2 linked regions of the Nitratidesulfovibrio vulgaris str. Hildenborough genome follow. The protein of the gene in region 2 interacts with the protein of the main gene of each other region in a pairwise test. Links are inferred from orthologs where the notes say so. Each region holds a gene or a part of one and is shown on either strand. Other genes may lie near its edges. The genes, in order: DVU_RS14330 and def.

The links.
Region 1: the proteins of def (region 2) and DVU_RS14330 interact in binary tests that used the Escherichia coli proteins (3 or more experiments, as listed by UniProt). The link is inferred for Nitratidesulfovibrio vulgaris str. Hildenborough from one-to-one orthologs.

The regions. Positions count from the first base shown.
Region 1 is NC_002937.3:3,169,304-3,179,374, forward strand. What follows is about bases 3,931-6,906. They hold DVU_RS14330 (aspartate-semialdehyde dehydrogenase), read right to left. Parts: upstream 5,956-6,906; coding sequence 4,906-5,955; downstream 3,931-4,905. Other genes in these bases: DVU_RS14325 (aminotransferase class IV), read right to left, coding at 3,931-4,647; DVU_RS14335 (hemerythrin family protein), read right to left, coding at 6,002-6,415; DVU_RS14340 (DMT family transporter), read right to left, coding at 6,539-6,906. Also shown: DVU_RS14315 (ATP-binding protein), read left to right, coding at 1-1,907; DVU_RS14320 (glycosyltransferase family 4 protein), read right to left, coding at 2,124-3,230; more of DVU_RS14325, read right to left, coding at 3,700-3,930; more of DVU_RS14340, read right to left, coding at 6,907-6,973; DVU_RS14345 ((deoxy)nucleoside triphosphate pyrophosphohydrolase), read right to left, coding at 7,195-7,584; DVU_RS14350 (ABC-F family ATP-binding cassette domain-containing protein), read right to left, coding at 7,584-9,563; DVU_RS14355 (tRNA (adenine-N1)-methyltransferase), read right to left, coding at 9,798-10,071.
Region 2 is NC_002937.3:3,528,422-3,538,457, reverse strand. The notes cover bases 1-2,941. They hold def (peptide deformylase), read left to right. Parts: upstream 1-1,183; coding sequence 1,184-1,699; downstream 1,700-2,941. Other genes in these bases: DVU_RS15785 (DUF116 domain-containing protein), read left to right, coding at 2,785-2,941; fmt (methionyl-tRNA formyltransferase), read left to right, coding at 1,672-2,664; aspS (aspartate--tRNA ligase), read left to right, coding at 1-881. In the rest of the region: more of DVU_RS15785, read left to right, coding at 2,942-3,708; DVU_RS15780 (transcription antitermination factor NusB), read left to right, coding at 3,940-5,463; DVU_RS15775 (DnaJ family domain-containing protein), read right to left, coding at 5,560-5,940; DVU_RS15770 (bifunctional heptose 7-phosphate kinase/heptose 1-phosphate adenyltransferase), read right to left, coding at 6,022-7,047; DVU_RS15765 (ParB/RepB/Spo0J family partition protein), read right to left, coding at 7,058-7,972; DVU_RS15760 (hypothetical protein), read left to right, coding at 8,049-8,468; DVU_RS15755 (ParA family protein), read right to left, coding at 8,473-9,261; DVU_RS15750 (NAD-dependent epimerase), read right to left, coding at 9,999-10,036. UniProt on the Escherichia coli protein: Removes the formyl group from the N-terminal Met of newly synthesized proteins. Requires at least a dipeptide for an efficient rate of reaction. N-terminal L-methionine is a prerequisite for activity but the enzyme has broad specificity at other positions.

The sequences.
Region 1 (10,071 bases), 360 kb from region 2 along the record:
AATGCCGCTATATCTTCGCCAACCGTGCCATCCGTGAGAACCTGCTGCACAGCGATGACGAAAGGGTGCTCGGCAGGACCGACCTCCACTTCGCCGAACGCCAGAGGCATCTCGGGCACGAGCACACCTTCGGCGAACTCTGCATCGACAGCGACAGGGTGGTTCTGCAGACCCGCACCTCCGGAAGGTTTCGTGAGGACGGCAAGGTGCAGGGGCGCTACCTCATGCTCGACGTGCAGAAATCGCCACTCTACGACAGGCAGGGCAAACTGTTGGGCACCGTGGGCACGGGACGCGACATCACCCTGCTCAAGGCGCAGGAAGACGCCTTGCTACGCAGCCAGCAACTGCTCAAGTGGACGGTGGAGGCATCCACCGACACCATCTGGCAGTACGACGTGGTGCACGACCGGTTCCTGTGCAACAACAGGTGCCCCGGTCTGCTGGCGCTCTCCGACGCGGAAGATGAGTGCCACTGTCGCCACAGGGCCGACCCGGCCGACGCGGAACTGCTGCTGCACAACCTGCGTAACGGGCAGGGCGGGGACAAGGGTTTCAGCATGGAACTACGCCTTCGCGACGACGAAGGCGTGTGGCACTGGATGTATTGCCGTGGCAAGGTGGTGGAATACGATGAGGAAGGCAGGCCCACGCTGGTCGTGGGAGCCAACACCGACATCACGGAGCGCAAACGGTTCGAGACCGAATTGCGACAGGCCCGCGATGATGCCGAAGCCGCCAACAAGGCCAAGAGCATCTTCCTCGCCAACATGAGCCACGAGATTCGCACTCCGCTGAACGGCGTGCTGGGCATGCTCCAGCTTCTTGAGGACGCCCCGCTCACTTCCGACCAGCAGGAGTTGCTGCATGTGGCAAGCCAGTCCAGCCGCAACCTGCTCACCGTCATCAACGACATTCTCGACTTCACCCGCCTTGGTTCGGTGGCCCCCTCCTTCGCCTCCGACCCCTTCGACGCAGCTGGCGCCCTGTACACCGTGCGCGACACCCTCGCCACGGGCGCGAAGGACAAGGACATCCGGATTGAGACAGACATATCGCCCAATGTGCCCCCCCTGCTCATCGGCGATGTGACCCGCTTCAGGCAGATTCTCTTCAATCTTGTGGGCAATGCGGTGAAATTCACCCAGCAGGGAACCGTGCGCATCTCGCTGCACGGTCTCGAACGGCACAGCCCCGCCGGGGCGTTGCGAATGCTGCTCATGGTGGAGGATTCGGGGATAGGCATCCCGCAAGACATGCTGGGCAACGTCTTCGAACCGTTCTTCCAGGTCGACGGCTCATACCGCCGCCGCTACCCCGGTACCGGTCTGGGCCTTGGCATCGTCCGCAGCCTCGTGCACGGCATGGGTGGCACCATCGCCATCGACAGCGAAGAGGGGGCGGGTACGACCATCGCCTGTACGCTCATGTTCGGACGTATCGAGAAGACGCCGGAAGGTGTGACAGAGGGATTCGAGACCGGGGCTGGACTGAAGGTGCTTGTCGTCGAAGACGACCACATCAGCAGGGTCGCCGCCAGCCGGATGCTCGAACGGCTGGGACATTACCCCGTCGTGGCATCATCGGCGGTGGAAGGCATCGCCATGCTGCGACAGCAGACGTTCGACTGCGTCCTCATGGACATCCAGATGCCGGAGATGGACGGCCTCGAACTGACTGAAGCCCTGCGTTCGGGGCTCGTGCCGGGAGTGGAGGACATCCCCGTGCTGGCGCTCACCGCCCACGTTCTCACCGAGGAACGGCGCGACTTCATGAGTCGGGGGATTTCGGGCTATCTGGCGAAGCCGCTGGAGATGGACATCCTCGCCAAGGCGCTGACGCAGATACCCCCCGGCGGCAAGGGACACGCCGCCATCATAGCAAGGGCCGACACATCGCCCATCTGACGTCTCCGGACACGCGACCCTGAGCGCACAACCACCTCGCATGTCGAGACGGACGCGCTGACGTATGGTCACACGCGCGTGGCGCATGGCCTTCCTTTCGCCCGCATGTTCCGGGGCTGGTGCCCGTCTCAGGTGTGCCGCAGCAGGCGTCCGCCCTGCGCGCTCTTCTGCAGGGTTGCGACCGGCATACACCACGGCCCGAAGTCGGCGCGGTGTTCAGACCCCGGCAGATTGCAGGCTACGACGCACCGCCCCCGCCTGCTCACGATAGATGTCGAGGTGGGCAGCCGCCAGCCGTTCCGGTGTACGCCGCAGGACCTCGGCACGACCTCCCGCCACAAGCCCCGCAGCCATCGCGCCGTCTCCGGCGACATCACGCGCAAGACGCGCCATGACCGCAGCCAGTGCATCGGCGTCCCCCACGGGAACCAGCAAGCCGGTCTCGTCATGCCGCACCATGCCCGTATGCACATCAAGAGACGAGGCGACGGCAGGAAGCCCCACACACCATGCGGCACGTATGGCATCGGCCCCATGCTCACCGTCCAGCGACGGGGCCAGCAGCACGTCGGCATCAGGCAGGATGCGCCGTTCGTCCTGCGTTCCCAGCATGGCGAGATGCGTGTCCACCCCCGTCTGCCGTGCCGTAGCGAGCAGGGACGCAAAGTCGGGGCCATCGCCCACCAGCCTCACCTCCCACTCCGGCAAGCCCGGCATGGTCGCAAGCAGACGCATGGCCGCAAGCACGATGCCGTGGCCCGATGACGCCGCAAGCGGCGCATCGACCACGAAGACGCAACGACCATCGCCCCTCGGACGTCGAGGGGCGTAGTGCCCGGCGTCCACGGCAGGGGAGACGGCAAACAGACGCGAACGTGGCACACCGTGCCGTTCGAGGCGGTCGCAGACCATCTCGCCGTGGCACAGCACGGCGTCAGCATGACGGCAGACCCGTTCGACATGACGCGCCGCATCCCCGCCCACCACGCGCCATGTCTGCACCGTGCGGCAACGCCCCCCGGACAGCCGTTTCAGTTGACGAACCAGTGCGGCAGACGCGGTGTCGCAGCAGTGCAGCACAAAGGCCTCGCGACTCCGGACGGCACGCACGAGACGCATCAGCGTCAGGGGCTTGCCCGTCAGGCCGCCCACGGGCAACACGGGCACATCGACACTCCGGGCCTCGCGTTCGAGAAATCCCCCGGCGGTGCAGACGAGCGTCACATCTCCGGCCGTCCCTGCAGAGAGATCACGGGCCAGAAGGAACGTCTGCCGCACACTGGCGGGGCAGGATTCGTCGAAATGGAACAACAGGATGTGCATTGGGATGCCACCGCCTCAAGAACTTCATTGCGCCGACGATACGGTGCTGCCCGTCGCCAAGCGTTACACGGCGTACGCAGGCCCGACCGGCAGACCCGGCAGTCACGGCCGACAAGCATCACTGACCGGCCCATGTCACAGGCCGGCGAACATCGGCACGAACACCCCATGCCGCCCATATGCCACAGGGATTCCGCCAGCCTTTGCTCCATCTCCGACACCCTTCACAGGGCACACCACACATGAACGCCCCCAAGGCCGCCTCTTTCGGGACAGGCGAAGCAGCCCTGGAGTTGCCCCCCCCGGAATGATACGACCGGGAAGCGCAGCCCCATGATGGAGCCCCCCGGCTAACAGGTGTCGGCCCACGGGCCCGCGGGTACAGAGCCCCGTATTACGGCCCCGGACGATGGTTCCGGGTACGACCAGCCGGGGCACCCGGCGGCATCCCGGACGCATTCCCACCCCTTCAGCCGAGGAACGGTGTGCCGCTGGCCAGAAGGTCGGCCTGCAACAGCGCTCGCAACCGGGCCGAAACCGGGCCGGGTCTGCCGTCGCCCACCGGTCGCCCTTCGAACGCCACCACACCCACGCAATCGCTGCTGGTTCCAAGCACCAGCACCTCACGTGCAGCGTACAGGTCGTCTTCGCGCACCTTGCGAAACGTCACGGGCATCTCGCCCTGTGCCAGTTCCATGGCCCGCAGTACCGTCGTACCAGCGAGCGCGTTGCTGAACTCCGGCACCACCAGCGCGCCCTGCGCGTCGACCAGCGCCACGTTGGCGATGGCGGCCTCGGCGAGGAACCCCTCCTCGTCGAAGCTGAACGCCACATCCATGCCGCGCTGATGCGCCTCGCGGGTCATGAACACGTTGGGCAGATAGTTGGCGTTCTTGATGCGGGCCAGATACCCCTGCTTGGCCGGAATGGCGCTACGGAAGGCAGTGAGCCCCTTGGCGTACCATGCCTCGTCCTTGGGGGTGAACTTGTAGGCCGCCACATACAGGCTGGCTTCGGGACACTCGGCAGGGTCGATGCCGAAGCCGCCCGGCCCGCGCCCCACCAGAACCCGCAACATGCCACATTCGCACCCCGAGGCCCGTGCCACGTCGATGACGACCTCACGGAGGGCATCCCATGTGCAGGGTGGTTCCAGATACAGCCCCTCGGCGGAACGGGCCATGCGCTCAAGGTGCGCCTCAAGCTGGTAGATGCGCCCGTGTTCGTACTTCATGCTCTCGAAGATACCGTCGCCCCGGTGGGCGAGGTGGTCGTCGAGGGGCATGAGCATCAGCTTCGGGTCATGGCAGATGGCCCCTACCCGGTGCTCGTAGAAGGCGAGAATGCTGCCCGAACCCGGGCGGTCGACGGAGAGAAGGCGTTCGAGGTAGGCGGTACGGTCGAGAACGGGTGGCATGAGGCACGCTCCTGCCCGCCGGAGGCGGGCCAGTGAACCGGCGCGTCGCGCCGTCCCGGGAGTCGGCTGACCGGGTGCGCCTCCCGCATCATCGGGCAGCAGCCACGAGGGTACGAGGGATACGGCACCGCCGGTGCTGACCACGGGGGGTGGCGCGTCGGACTGTCCATGCCCCGCGCGGCGACCTCGGCAGAAGAGCCGAAGGGCCAGCCTCGCGGGACGGGGAGGCCGGGGGACCGCAGTCCCCCGGCCCGGTCATCACTTCAAGAAGACCGTGGTGTCGCGCACGGCGACGAGGTCGCGGTCGATGAGCTCTTCGGCTATCTGCACGGCATTGAGGGCCGCACCCTTGCGGATGTTGTCCGCCACGATCCAGAGGTTGAGGCCGTTCTCGATGGTCTCGTCCTCGCGGATGCGTCCCACGAAGGTGGCGTCCTCGCCTGCGGCGTCGATGGGCATGGGGTACATCTTCTGGCCGGGGTTGTCGTACACCTGCACACCGGGGGCCTGACTGAGGATGGCGCGGGCGTCGCGGGCGGTGAGCTTCTTCTCCGTCTCGATGTTCACCGATTCGGAATGGCCGTAGAAGACGGGCACACGCACGCAGGTGGCGGTGACCTTCACGGACGGGTCGTCCATGATCTTCACCGTCTCGTGCACCATCTTCATCTCTTCCTTGGTGTAGTCGTTGTCGAGGAAGACATCGATGTGCGGCAGGCAGTTGAAGGCGATGCGGTGCGGGTAGACCTGCACCTCGGGCTCCATCATGTTGAACATCTGCCGTACCTGACGGTCGAGTTCGTCGATGGCCTTCTGCCCCGTGCCGGATACGGCCTGATAGGTGGATACGATCACGCGCTTGATGCGGGCGGCGTCGTGCAGGGGCTTGAGGGCCACCACCATCTGGATGGTCGAGCAGTTGGGGTTGGCGATGATACCGTTGTGCGCTTCGAGATGATGGGGGTTCACCTCGGGCACGACCAGCGGGCACCGGGCGTCCATGCGCCATGCGCTGGAGTTGTCGATGACCACGCACCCGGCCTTGGCGGCATGGGGGGCGAACTTCTCGGAGGTGGAACCACCTGCCGAGAAGAGGGCGATGTCGATGCCCGTGAAACAGTCTTCGGTGAGTTCGCGCACGGTGAGCTCACCATCACGGAACGGAACCTTGCTCCCGGCGGAACGTGCAGAGGCGAAGGGAATCACCTCGGCAGCCGGAAAATCGCGCCCTTCGAGGGTCTTGAGCATCTCGCGTCCCACCGCGCCGGTGGCTCCGACGACGGCGACGACCAGTCTTTCCTTGGACATCTCTTACTCCTTGTGATGCGTCGCGGCCCGCGAGTCGCGCCGCCCGTTATACGATGCCCTTCTCCCTGAGAACACGGCCCATCACCTGATCGGTGCCCCGTATGTGCCTGAACCACCACTCGGCGAGGTAGTCCAGAAGCTCCGGGGTGATGGTCGCGCCATTGTCGAGATACCGCAGCAGAAAACCGATGGCGTCCGAAAAGAACTCGCGGTGTTCCTGCATGTGCTTCTCGTAGTTGGGAATGGCATCGGCCACGGGTTCCATGTAACGCCGCTCCGTGGCGAAGTGCATCTGGGCGTATTCGTTGATGCGGTTGATGAGCTCCGCCAGAACATCCCGCTCGCGTCCGGCCCGGTACGCCTCATGCAGCGTCGCGATGATATCGGTCATCTCGCGATGCTGTGCGTCTATCTCCGGTATGCCGACGTCCAGACTTGCATCCCACGTAAAGGTCGCCATGCTGCCTCCGTACAAACGATTCCCTGCTCCTCCCGACACCCGCCCGGTGACGCGGAAGGCGCAACCGCATCACAATAGGCCAAGCGCGGGCCAAACTCAAACATCCGTTACGCCCCTGCGCCATCAACGGCGCACGAGAAACACCCCGACGAGCACAAAGGCCACGCCCAGTGCCCGCATGAGGTCGAAACTGCGCTGCCTGTAGCCCAGAAGCCCGAAATGGTCGAGCAGCGAAGCCACCACAAGCTGCCCCGCGATGACCAGCACCACCGTGGTCACTGCCCCGAGGCGAGGCGCGAGAAAGGTGACGGCCGCCACGAAGAACGCCCCCAGAAGCCCGCCCGTCCAGTGCCACCACGACGTACCGGCAGGCGAGGCCACGGGCAGACGCGCCACGAAGACCCAGCCCGCCAGCGCCACCGTGCCCACGGCGAACGAAGCGCAGGCCGTCAGCACCGGATGACGCGCCCACTGTTCGGTGAGCATGGCGTTGATGCCCGCCTGCGTGGGCAGTACCGCCCCGGCAAGCAACCCCATCAGCAGCAGAACCGTCTGCATGGTCTCTCTCCTGTTCGATGCGCGGGCAGCATTGCCGCTACACGAGCGAACGCGACTGTGAAACGCCTGATCACACCGGGTCTTCAAGCCACCGTGCCCGGCCCGAAGACACGGCACATGTGCCGGACTGGACGCCTGCACCGTACGGCCTTTCGAGGCATTGAAGGCCGGGCAGCCCCCGCCTGTAGGCCGGGCGCTTCGTTCAGCCCGGGCAGCCCTCTTTACGGTCGGTCAGGCAAGTCGGCCACCAGCTCGAGGTCGGCCTCGAGGAACGGCAAGGCCAGCGCCTCCGTGCGTGTCATCCACGCAAGGCCATGCCCCTCGTGCGGGAAGGGTTCCCCCTCGAAGCGGGTCACATGGTAGAAGCGCAAGGCGACCGAAAGTTCGGGGTAGTCGTGCCGCACCTCACGCCACAGCGATGCCGTCAGGGGGCGCACGCCCAACTCCTCGCCCAGTTCACGGGCAAGGGCCTCTTCCGGGGTCTCGCCCGGTTCGACCTTGCCCCCCGGGAACTCCCATGCGCCAGCGCGCGGCTTGCCCTCGGGCCTGCACACGGCGAGAAAACGGTCGCCGCGCCACAGGATGCCCGCCACGACGGGAACCACACGCATCACAGCGCCTCCGTCGACAGGGCGGCGCGTTGCGCCTCTAGTTCTGCGATGACCGGCTCAAGCTCGCCCATGCGTTCGAGCAGCTTCTCGGAGGCGGCCTGCAATTCGCCGAACCGTTGCAGCAGGGCCGAAGCCCGTGCACCATCGGCATAGACGTCGGGGTCGGCGAGTTCGGCCTCTACCGTGCCCTGTTCGTCAAGCAGCTTCTCAAGGTCGGCTTCAAGCTTGGCGTAGGCATCCTGCCGGGGCTTCAGTTCCTTGTACAGGCGGTTGCGGGCCTCTGCCTGCTCGCGCTTGAGACGCTTGAGCTCCTCGCGGTTGAGGTTGCCGCCGCCACGCTGGGCGTCGGTCTCGCCGTCCGAGAGGCTTCCGCCACCGGCGGCACGGCGCGCCTCGTCGTAGGCTTCGAAACCCTGATCGAAGACGGTGATGCCATCACCCCCCAGTGCCCACACCTCGTCGGCGACGCTGGAGAGCAGATGCCGGTCGTGCGCCACCATGAGGATGGTGCCCTCATACGCGTCGAGCGCTTCGACGAGGGCCTCGCGGCTTTCGAGGTCGAGGTGGTTGGTGGGTTCGTCGAGCACGAGGAAGTTCGCGCGCGAAAGAAAGAGCGTTGCCAGCACGAGACGGCTCTTCTCGCCGCCCGAGAGCGAACGGACGAAGCGTTCGAAATAGCCCTGCCCCAGCATGAAGAGGCCGAGCACGCTCATGAGTTCCTCTTCGGTGGTGCGCGGGTCGGAAAGGCGCCGTATCTCGCCGAGCACTGTCCCGTCGGGGTTGAGCGTCTCGAGCTGGTGCTGGCTGAAGTAGCCCATGCGCACCAGCGACCCCGCCGCCACCGTACCGCCCGAGCGTTCGAGCCTGCCGCCGATGATCTTCAGCAGTGTGGACTTGCCGCACCCGTTGGGCCCTACGAGGGCGATCTTCTGCCCCCGGTAGAGGTTGAACGAGAGCCGGGGCCACAGGCGTGTGCCGTCGGGGAAGGCATAGTCGAGGTCGACCACGCCAAGCACGGTCTTGTCGGCACGGGCGGGTTCGGGCCACTTGAAGGCCAGCGACTTGCGCCGCGCCTCGGGCTGGAAGTTCTCCAGCTCCTTCTCGAGCTTCTTCGCCATCTTCTGCCGCGAACCGGCCTGCCGTGCTTTGGTGGCCTTGGCGCGGAACCGCTCCACGAAGGCCATCTTGCGGCCTATCTCGTCGGCAAGACGTTGCGCCTCGCGCTCGCGCTGGGCCTCGATCTCCTCCTGCGTCTCCACGAACTGGCTGAACGAACCGCGCCTGTAGAGCGGCTTGCTGCCGCCCAGATACAGCACATGCGTACCCACCTTGTTCATGAACACGAGGTCGTGCGCCACGAAGAGCAACGCACCCTTGTATTCCATGAGAAAGGTCTCGAGCCATTCCACGGCTTCGAGGTCGAGGTGGTTGGTGGGTTCGTCGAGCAGCAGCACGTCCGCCCCGGCGGTGAGCACGCGGGCGAGCTTCGCCCTCTCGCGCCAGCCGCCCGAGAGTTGACGCAACGGCAGCAGCCACTTGCGCTCCGAGAAGCCGAGACCGGAGAGCACGGCGCGGGCGCGATGCTCCGGGTTGTAGCCGTACACCTGTTCCAGTTCGGCCTGACGCGCACCAAGGCGCTTCAGGGCCGCCTCGTCGCCGCTGGCGGAGGCCGCTTCCCAGTCCTCCCAGAAGTCGTTCCAGTCGGGCAGCACGTCTTGCACCCAGTGCAACAGTTGCGTGTCGAGCACCGACTCGTCCAGTTCCTGCTCGACATAGCCGAGACGGCACCCCTTGGGGAGGATGATGCGCCCGCCGTCGGGGTGGTCGACACCCGCCACGAGACGCAACAGGGTCGACTTGCCGCATCCGTTGGGGCCGCAGATGCACAGGCGCACCCCGGACTGCACCTCGAGGGAGAAGTCGGAGAGGATGTCGCGGCCACCGAAGGTCTTGCTGAGATTCTGTATGGTGAAGTTCATGGCTCTATGCTGCTTTGCCCGTCGCCCGGCCCGGGTGACGGGAAGGATGCTGTCTTGCGACCGGGGTGTTCCGTGGAGTACCCCGGCGGACGAATCGCGTCATCGTGCGGCCCGTGTAGCGTCAGGCGGCGGTCGAAACGACAGGGAGATGACGGGACAGGGCGTCGGCTGACGGTCGGGAGGCGCGTGTACGACATGGCGGGGCACCCGGAAGGAATGCCCCGCCCTTGTGTGCTATTCCACGAAGTCGGCGTCGTCGACGCCACCCGCCTCGCCGTCACCGCCAAGGCCGAGGCGTTCCTGACGGGCGGCCTCCTGCTTGCGCTCGCGGGTGCCCAGCTTGCGGAACGAATCCCAGTCGGCCGAGCGTTCCTGATGCCGCGCGAAGACCAGAAAGCCCGTGTGGGCGATCATGCGGTCTTCGGGGCGCAGCCTGTCGGCCACGGGCTTCCAGCGGCGGACGAGAATCTCGCTCACCTCGATCTCGTCGAAGGGGCCGCGTTCGAGA
Region 2 (10,036 bases):
TCAAGGACGTCACCGACGCCGTGCGCGGGTCCGAGTTCAAGCTCTTCGCCAAGGCACCGTTGGTCAAGGCCATGCGGGTTCCCGGTGGCGAGACCATGACCCGCAAGGAGATCGACGAGTTCACCGAATTCGTGAAGATCTATGGCGCACAGGGCCTTGCATGGATCAAGATCCGCGAAGGCGAATGGCAGTCGCCCATCGCCAAGTTCCTTTCCGAGGCTGAACGTGCCGCGCTCGTGGCCGCCCTCGGCCTCGAAGTGGGCGACATCGTCTTCTTCCAGGCTGGCGAACCGGGCATGGTCAACGCCGCGCTCGGCAACCTGCGCGTGAAGCTCGGCCAGCACCTCGGTCTCATCCCCGAAGACACCTACAACTTCCTGTGGGTTACCGACTTCCCGCTGTTCGAATACGACGAGGAGGAGAAGCGGTACGTGGCATGCCACCACCCCTTCACCTCGCCCAAGGACGGCCATTTCGACCTCATGACCAGCGACCCGGCGGCAGCCCGCGCCCGTGCGTATGACATGGTGCTCAACGGTTACGAGTTGGGCGGCGGTTCCATCCGCATCCACTCCGCCGAAGTGCAGCGCCGCATGTTTGCCGCGCTGGGCCTCGACCCGCAAGAGGCGGAAGAGAAGTTCGGCTTCCTCATTCAGGCCCTCGAGCATGGCGCACCGCCCCACGGCGGCATCGCCTTCGGCATGGATCGTCTGGTGATGCTCCTCACCGGTTCGCCCTCCATCCGCGACGTCATCGCCTTCCCGAAGACGCAGAAGGCGACCTGCCTCATGACGCAGGCACCCGACGCCGTGAGTGCGCGCCAGTTGCGCGACCTCGGCATCCGCCTGCGCGAGACGCCGCAGGAACAGAAGCCCGAATAGCCTAGCAAGTTCGCAGGGGGCGGCCATGTGCCGCCCCTTTCGCATCGGGGGGGGCTCCAGTGGAGGGGGCTTTCTGACTGGTATGGGCGCATCCGGGTGCATGACCGCCGGGCCCTGTCCTTTGCATTTTCCGCAGTGCCTACGCTTGTCGAGCGTGGTGCGGTGGGCGCATTCCCTGCCGTTTCACCCCTGCACGGCCGCATCCGCCCGACGGCATCGCCGGCTTGCCCTGCCGGCCCCGCCTTGCCGTTTGCCCTACCCTGCCTTATTGTCCCACCTCAAACCTTTACACGGAAGCACGCATGATCAGGGAAGTCCTCAAATACCCCGATGAGCGCCTCGCCATCGAGTGCGACGACATCGACGAGATAACCGACGATATCCGCCAACTTGCGGCTGACATGGTCGAGACCATGTACCGCGAGGACGGCATCGGCCTCGCCGCACCGCAGGTGGGTGCCAATTGCCGCCTCATCGTGGTCGACGTCAGCGGCCCCGAGAAGCGCGAAAGCCTCATGACGTTCATCAACCCGCGTCTCGAACCTCTCGGTGACGAGAAGGTCGAATCCGAGGAAGGGTGCCTTTCCGTCCCCGCCCTGCGCGCCAAGGTCGAGCGGCATGAGCGTGTGCGACTCACGGCACGCGACCTTGACGGCAATGAAGTTTGCATGGATGCGGACGGCCTGCTGGCCATCTGCCTGCAACATGAGATCGACCACCTTGGCGGTACGCTCTTCATCGACCGCATAAGCCGCCTCAAGCGCTCACTCTATGACGCAAAGGTGAAGAAATGGCTGAAAGCGCGCCGCTCAAGATAGTCTTCATGGGCACGCCGGACTTCGCTGCGGCGAGTCTCCGGCATCTTCTCGCGTGGGACGGATGTGACGTCGTCGGCGTGTACACGCAGCCCGACCGCCCTTGCGGGCGTGGGCAGCAGTGCCGGCCCTCCGCCGTGAAGATGCTCGCCCTCGAGCACGGTCTCGACGTGCGGCAGCCCGTGAGCTTCCGTGACGAGGCGGATGTGCAGGCCCTTCGTGACTTCGGGGCCGACATCCTCGTGGTCGCCGCCTACGGCCTCATCCTGCCGCAATCGGTGCTCGATGCCGCGCCCATGGGGGCCGTCAACGTACACGGTTCGCTGCTGCCCCGCTACCGTGGCGCCGCGCCCATCCAGAGGGCCGTCATGAACGGCGACGCGGTCACGGGCATCACCATCATGCAGGTGGTCAAACAACTCGACGCAGGCCCTATGCTGCTGCAGAAGGCCCTCGGCATCGGCTGCGACGAGACGTCAGGACAGTTGCACGACCAGCTTGCCGAGTTGGGTGGGCGATTGCTTGTGGAGACGCTGGCGCGCCTCAGGGCGGGGACCATCATGCCCATCCCGCAGGACGACGCCCTCGCCACCTATGCCGCCAAACTCACCAAGGCCGACGGCCTCGTGGACTGGAACCGCACTGCGGTCGAGGTCCATGCACAGGTGCGTGGCGTGACACCGTGGCCTGCCGCGTACTTCACGCTTCGGCGCGAAGGGCAGAAGGACGTGCGCGTCACCATCGAACCCGGCACCATCGGGCCGCTGCTTGAGCAGCCTGCCGTACCCGGCACCATCGTCGGGCTTGTGGACGGTGCCATCGCCTTCGCCTGTGCCGACCGCACCTACCTCGTGCGCACTATCCGTCCTGCCGACAAGAAGCCCATGACAGGCGAGGCGTTCTGGTGCGGCTATCTCAGTCGCTGCGAGGGCGAATGCCCCGGCTTTGCCGTCTGCGAAGGTGCCTAGAGACGTTGCCCATGCCTTCACTTCCACATGTCGTTGCCTTGCGTCGCATTCCGGTGCTAGGCTGCGTGTGATGTGAAGGTCTCGCGTCCGCAACGTCAACCGCAATGCAACGGGGGCTGTGTGCTTTCCAAGAATCCCCACTCGCTGCCGCGTGAAGACTACCACGGCGCTCGCAAGCGTCTCTTCATAGGCCTCATCACAGGCACTTCAGTAGGGTTGTGCCTGTTGCTGCTTGTGGGATGGGTTGTGCCGTACATCGGTCTCGGCAACATCCACCCGTGGGTTCCGCATGTGACAGGTGCCCTGCTCGTGCTGTGCATCCTTTGCATCGCATGGGCTTCCCTGGGGCTCGTGCTCCATATCTACACCGGACGCCCCATGCTCGGTACCGAGCGCATCCGCGGGCTCACCATCAAGATTTTCCTGCCTCTCATGGAGCTTCTTGGTCGTGTCATGGGTGTCGGGCGCGAAGAGGTGCGGCATTCGTTCATCAAGGTCAACAATGAACTTGTGCGCAGCCGTGGCGGTCGGTACACGCCTGATGAACTGCTCATTCTCGTGCCGCACTGCCTGCAATCGAGTCGGTGCGAGATTCGGCTCACCTATGACATGAACCACTGTAAACGGTGTGGCAAATGTCCCATCCGCGACCTTCTGGCCCTGCGGGACAGATACGGCGTTTCTCTCGCCATTGCCACAGGTGGTACCATCGCGCGCCGCATCGTGGTGCAGACGCGCCCCAAACTCATCATCGCCGTCGCCTGCGAACGCGACCTCGCCTCCGGCATTCAGGACACGCACCCCATCCCTGTCTACGGTGTCCTCAATGAACGGCCCAACGGTCCATGTCTCGACACGCTCGTGCCCATGCAACGTCTCGAAGCCGCATTGCGGCATTTCTTGCGAGATGTCCCTGTCTCTGCCGGGGGGGCTCCTGACGAGTCGCGCCGCGGCAGGGATGCCGCTGCGGCGTTCGGTAAGGCACAGGGGCCGGAATGTCGTGTTACGCAAGGTTCTTCGCAGCGTAGGGGGTCTGATGGCTGATTCTCTTCCGGGCCGGGCTTATGTGCATTTTCCTTGTCGCACAGTGTCCGGGGCGCGTCTTCGGCCTCTGGTTCTCGTCCGGGCTGTCCGTACCGCAATGACGACGGCTGGACCCTGACCGAGTGGGATTGTTTCCGCCTTGGGGCTTGATGCGTCTCCACCGTCTGGCGTGACTCGGCTACCGTTGCTGTTTTCCTCTCTTCCTACCTGCTGTCTCAAGAGACCTAATTCATGACAAGTCTGACCTCCGACCTTCCCTGCCCGCAACCGGGCGTCCTCTTCCCGGACTTCGCCCCGGTGTTGCGAGACCGCAAACGCCTGTCGTGCGTCCCCCCTGCACGTGCCGGTGCACTCGTCGCACTGGATGCCGTCGTGCGCGCCGGTGTCGATGTGCAGGCCGCCCTAGACGACTCTCTGTCGCATGCCTCTCTTTCGCGTCAGGATGCCGCGCTCTGCACGGAGCTTGTCTATGGCTATCTCAGGTCGGAAATTCGTCTTTCGTGGCTTGTACGGCGTTTTCTGAAGGCCCCTTCGAAGCTGCCCCCCGGCGTTCTGGCATTGCTCTGCCTTGCCGCCTACGAACTCACCCAGTGTGACAGGGTGCCTGCGTATGCCACCCTCGACTGGGCCGTATCCGCTGTCAGGGCACTCTATGGCACGGGTGTCTCACGCCTTGCCAATGCAGTGCTGCGCAATGTGGACCGGCTGGGCGATGCGTGGCGCGTAGCCGACTTCTATGCGTGTGTCGGCGATAACCGCGACAGGCTGTGTGTAAGGCACTCCGCCCCGCGCTGGCTTGTCGACCTGTGGTGCGACGGGTACGGCGAGGAGAAGACGACAGCCCTGCTGGAGGCCTCGCTGCTGCATCCCGCACCGGGCGTACGCATCAACCTCGCCCGTGCTGACGGTGCGGATTGTCTGCAACAACTCCTTTCCGGCAACGCCGGGACAGGTCGGCAGGCTGCTGGAAAGGCCGGTGTCGTGTTCACCTCCGGAGGCACACCTTCCGAGGTGACTTCACTCGTATCCGAGGGGCGGGCTTCCCGGCAGAGTGGTGCTTCGCAGTCGGCCCTTGCGGCACTTGAACCCGAGGTATGGCCGGGTCCCGTATGGGACTGCTGTTGCGGACGGGGTGGGAAGACTGCGGCGCTTGTGGAAACCGGTGTTGCGGTCGTTGCTGCATCAGACCCCAGTATGAGCCGTCTGCGGGGGTTGCGCCGCGATTTCGCAAGACTCGGTCTTCCGGTGCCGCTTGCGGTGCGTGCCTCTGCTGTGCGCCCGCCTTTCAGTTGCGCCGCCAGCATGGCCCGGGCCGGGAGTTGTGGCGATGGCGGCAGCCCGCTTGCCATTGATGGCATTGAAGTGGAGGTGTCCCGTGGGCAATCCGCGACAGGGCTTGTCAACGCCTCTGGGCTGGGCAGCGGTGGTCTTTTCGGTACCATCCTTGTGGATGCCCCGTGCAGTGGGCTTGGCACGTTAAGCCGCAGGCCCGACATCAAGCGTAAGCGAACCACGGCACAGATTGCGGAACTTGTTGCCCTTCAAGAGGCCATTCTCGATGCCGTCTGGCCCTGTCTGCGTTCAGATGGCGTACTCGCCTACATAACGTGTACCCGCAATCCGCAAGAAAACGAGTTGCGGATTGCGGCATTTCTTGAACGTCATCTGGATGCGAGACTTGAAATCGCGTACGAGACACCCCTTGAGGATGTCTCGCGCGAATTCTTCTATGCAGCCCGGTTGAGGAAGGCTTAGGGGCTGTTTATCCGGCTACCACCGTATCGCAACGGGCGTGGCGTGTACCTTGCGGCTTGCCGTATGGCTGCTTGCATCACACCGGTCTTGTCGTATTCAAGGCTTTGGCTGGAGTGTGATTCGCTCAAGGATGCTCGCATAATAGGCATCATCATCGGATAGGGGCACCGGCTTCCCGCGTCTGTCGAGTATCCGGCGCAGGATGACCTCGAGTTTGCGCATCTGCCGTACCTTGTCCCGTTCATCTGCGCAATTCTCCAGTAATTCAAGCATGGTCTGCACTTCTTTCCTGTCCTGGATCTCGGAGGGCAGATAGCCTGCGTTTCGCAGAATCTTGTATGCCATGCGCAAGTCTTCAGGGATGAGCGAATCATCTTCGATTGAGAGCGGTTTTCCCGTGCCGGGCAGATTCTCGAAGGCACCCTCTTCTTGCGCTTCGGTTATGCGCTTTTCCGCAATGAGCGTGATGGCGTCCATGTTCGCCTCTTGTCATGTTTCACGGGAAACCGTGGAACATGTCTGTGTCTTCGTCCGGTCCATCACCCTGTACAGATGCCGCTATTGCCAGCGGTTGACCTGTGGTACGTCCAGCGTGGCGATGGCGTGGCGCAATTCGTCGGGCGACGCCGTTGCCGCCCCCACCTGACCTACCACGATGCCCGCGGCATAGTTGGCGAGAATGCAGCTTTCCAGCAAGGGCAACCCTGATGCCAGGCACAGTCCCACCGTCGCGATGACGGTATCACCCGCCCCCGTCACGTCGTAGACCTTCTGGGCGACAGTCGGCACATGCCACGCATCGTCCGGTGTCATGAAGAGCGCCATCCCCTGTGGTCCCAGCGTCGTGAGCAGGTGTTCGCAATCAAGCTTGCGGAAGATTGCCGCGGCAGCAGCCCGAATCTGTTCCCTGTTGCCTGCTGGCAAGCCTGCCCCCTCACTCGTTTCCTTGGTGTTGGGGGTAAGCATGTGCACCCCCTTGTACAGGTGAAAATTAGGCGTCTTGGGGTCGACGAGAATCAGCGGTCTTGTGGAGGACGCAGCGCACATGGCGGAAAGTCTTTCCATGAACGAGGCTGTCACAATGCCCTTTCCGTAGTCGGAGACCACGACCACGCGCGTGTCAGCCAGTGCGTCCTGTACCAGTGCCAGCAATCTGTCGAGATGCACTCCGCCGACCGGAGAGGCATCTTCGCGGTCGATGCGCAGCATCTGTTGCTGGCGGGCGATGACTCGCGTCTTGATGGTCGTAGGGCGTCCCGGAATCTCCACAAGTTGTGGTTCGATGCCTTCATTGTCGAGGACGCGCCGGAGAAGCGCCGCCCTTGTGCCTGTACCGCAGACGGAGATGAGGCGTGGTACCCCGCCAAGGGTGCGCACGTTGCGCGCAACGTTGCCCGCACCGCCCACGAGGTGCCTGTCTTCGGTGACATGCACCACGGGCACCGGGGCTTCGGGAGAGATGCGCTCGGCGTCGCCCATCAGGTACTCGTCGACCATGACGTCGCCGACGATGAGCACTTCGTTGCCTGCAAGTCCGGCGACACTGGCAAGGAGTCGCTCTTTATCTATGGTGTATCCGTTCATGCTGCGTGGATTAGTGGTTGGAAAGCCCAAGGCGGGCGAGAAGCCGTGCAAGGTCGTCCGGGCTGTCGAAGGCGATGGTCACCCTGCCCTTCTGTTCTGTCCCGCTGACCGAGGCCTTGAGTGACAGCGTGTCCGCAATGCGCTTTTGCAGTAGTTTCACTTCTGGCGTCTTCGTGCGCATCGCCTTGTTGCGTGGCGTCTGTGCCCGATGGGGGACGTGCGCGAGGGTGTCGGGAAGCGTGCCGTGTTCCTTCCAGTAGGTAGCCGCGGCTTCCGCATCACGTACGGTGAGACTTTGCTCGATGATTGCGGAACGCAGTGTCTCTTGGGCCGTCTGGTCGGTCACACCCAGCAGTGCGCGTGCATGACCCGGTGTGAGACGCCCGGACCTCACATCATCCAGTGATTCTTGTGGCAGTTGCAGAAGGCGCAGTGTATTGGCCACAGCAGGTCTGCTCTTGCCAAGCTGGCGAGCGAGCTCTTCCTGACTGAGACTGAATTGTTCGCGCAGGTCGTGCATGGCGAGGGCTTCTTCGACCGGGTTCAGGTCCTCGCGTTGCAGGTTCTCGATGAGGGCGACCGCGAGCGTCTCCTGGTCGGAGAGGTCGCGCACAAGGACCGGCACTTCGCGCAACCCTGCCAGTCTGCTGGCCCGCCAGCGTCTTTCACCGGCGATGATCTCATATTGTTGCGGTTCGGTGCCGCGCACGGGCCTCACCAGCAAAGGTTGCAGCACGCCCTTTGCCCTGATGGAGTCGGCGAGTTCCTGAAGTGCACTCTCATCGAAGTGCTTGCGTGGCTGTGCCGGGTTGGGGGCCAGTGAGCGTACCGGAAGACTGGTGATGTCCGACGCTGCCGAAGGTTCGACGGTATTCTTGAAGAGGGCGTCCAGGCCACGACCGAGGCCGCGTTGGTTTCCTGCCATATCCATCTCCTTGACTTTCAAACGTGTTGCTCTAACTGTGGTGGGCGACTTTCAAACCATCCCGTCCGGAGAAACCATGAACGAGAGAGATGCCCACGTTGTCCGGTTGTTCGACAGGCATGGCGACCTGTACGGCGTGATGCTCAGCCCCGACCTGTGGCGTGCTGTCGAACGCAAGGTCATGCCCGTTCTCGAACAGGCGCTGGAGGTGATGTACCCCACCGAGAGGCCCGAACCTGTCGAAGACCTGAAGATGTTCAAGGACTATTGGGATTTCAGGTATCCTTATGTTCCTGACGTCCATTGCGACCATTGCGGTGCTGCCACGGAGGACTGGGAGAACGATCCCGTGCATCCGTTCAGGCTTCGTAACGCCACCCTTTCGGGTATGCTCGTGTTCACGTGTCGCCAGTGCGGGGCAGCCATCCGCAAGAAGCATTTCAAGGACCATATCTGTTTCGAATTCACGCCGCCCGGTTGCGGTTGCGGTAGCTGACCCTCTACCCCGCCTGCGCGTCACGGCGCTGGGGCTTACGTAGCACGACCTCTTTGGCGAGTGCGAGGTAGGCTTCAGCGCCTTTTGATTTGATGTCGTAATGGATGATCGACTTGCCGTGACTCGGTGCTTCTGAAAGGCGCACGTTGCGAGGAATGACCGTTTCGAAGAGGTGGTCGGGGAAGCACTTTCTCACTTCGTTCTTCACCTGACGCGAAAGCTTGTTGCGCACGTCGTACATGGTGAGCACGACGCCCAGCAGCGACAGGTTCTGATTGAGTCTGCGCTTGACCTGCTCATAGGTTTGCAGCAGCTTGACGATGCCCTCCAGCGCGAAGAATTCGCACTGCAAGGGAATGAGCAGTTCGCGCGCAGCGCACAGCGCATTGAGTGTGATGAGCCCCAGAGAGGGCGGGCAGTCGAGAAGGATGTAGTCGTACCTGCTATCCAGCGGCTTGAGCAGGTCGGCGAGATAGTATTCGCGAGCCATCTTGTCGACCAGCTCAAGTTCGATGGCAACAAGGTCTGTCGTGGCCGGCAGCAGAGACAGGAACGGTGAGCTTGTGGTCAGTATGGCATCCACTACCTCTTCCGGCTGGAAGAAGGATGTGTACAGGCTGCGTTCGATGTCTTCCTGATCAAAGCCGAGTCCGCTTGTCGAATTGGCCTGCGGGTCGCAGTCGACAAGAAGGACCTTCTTTTCCATGATTGCCAGCGATGCGGCGAGGTTGACCGAGCTGGTGGTCTTGCCCACGCCACCCTTCTGGTTGGCTATCGCAATGATTCTGGCCACGACTACCGTTCCTGTTGCGTTGTGGGGTACTTCAAGTTTCACATGAAACATCGGCAGAGAGGCTCGCCACGTGCGGCCTCGACTCTTGCTAGTTGAGGATGCGCATCGCGTCAATACGGGTTGTCTGCATTTACTGCGTGCACTATCCACGAAGCGAGACATGGTGCGGGTGCGCGGGGCAATAAAAAAGTTCATGTTTCACATGAAACCTTGCGTGGCCCGCATCTCGTCTCTGTGGAATGGCATCGTCGAAGGAGAGACGCTACTAGGCAGGTGCTGTTGATGGAAATAGGTATGGAGGGTCGCGAGGCGTTACGGTGGTGTGAGCCTGTGGTGACTGCCCGAGGAATGCTGAGGGTGTTTGGCCAAACTCTAGACAAGGATATTGACGGATGCCTGCGCGAGGTGTCTTTTCCGCCCTCCGCCCTCCGCCCTCCGCCCTCCGCCCTCCGCCCTCCGCCCTCCGCCCTCGGCCTGTTAGCGTGGTCGGGACTGTTGCCCGTTTCCCGCGTGTGAGTGGTGCCAAGCCGGACCAGACTCTTGTGCTGGTGGTATCCTGTTAGACTGCGCCAGCGTCAGGAGTCCCCGCCTGTGACCAAGAACGTGTTCTGCATTGCTGCTGTGACAGGTTGCCCCACCCCTTGCGGAAAAGCATTCCGCGCCGTCTTGCCGTAGCCATGAAAAAAGGGCCGTCACGTGCAGTGAGGGCCCTTTCAGGTGGTCACAGAGGCGTAAGGCTATGCGCCGTAGTACTCGCGGTACCATGCGACGAAGG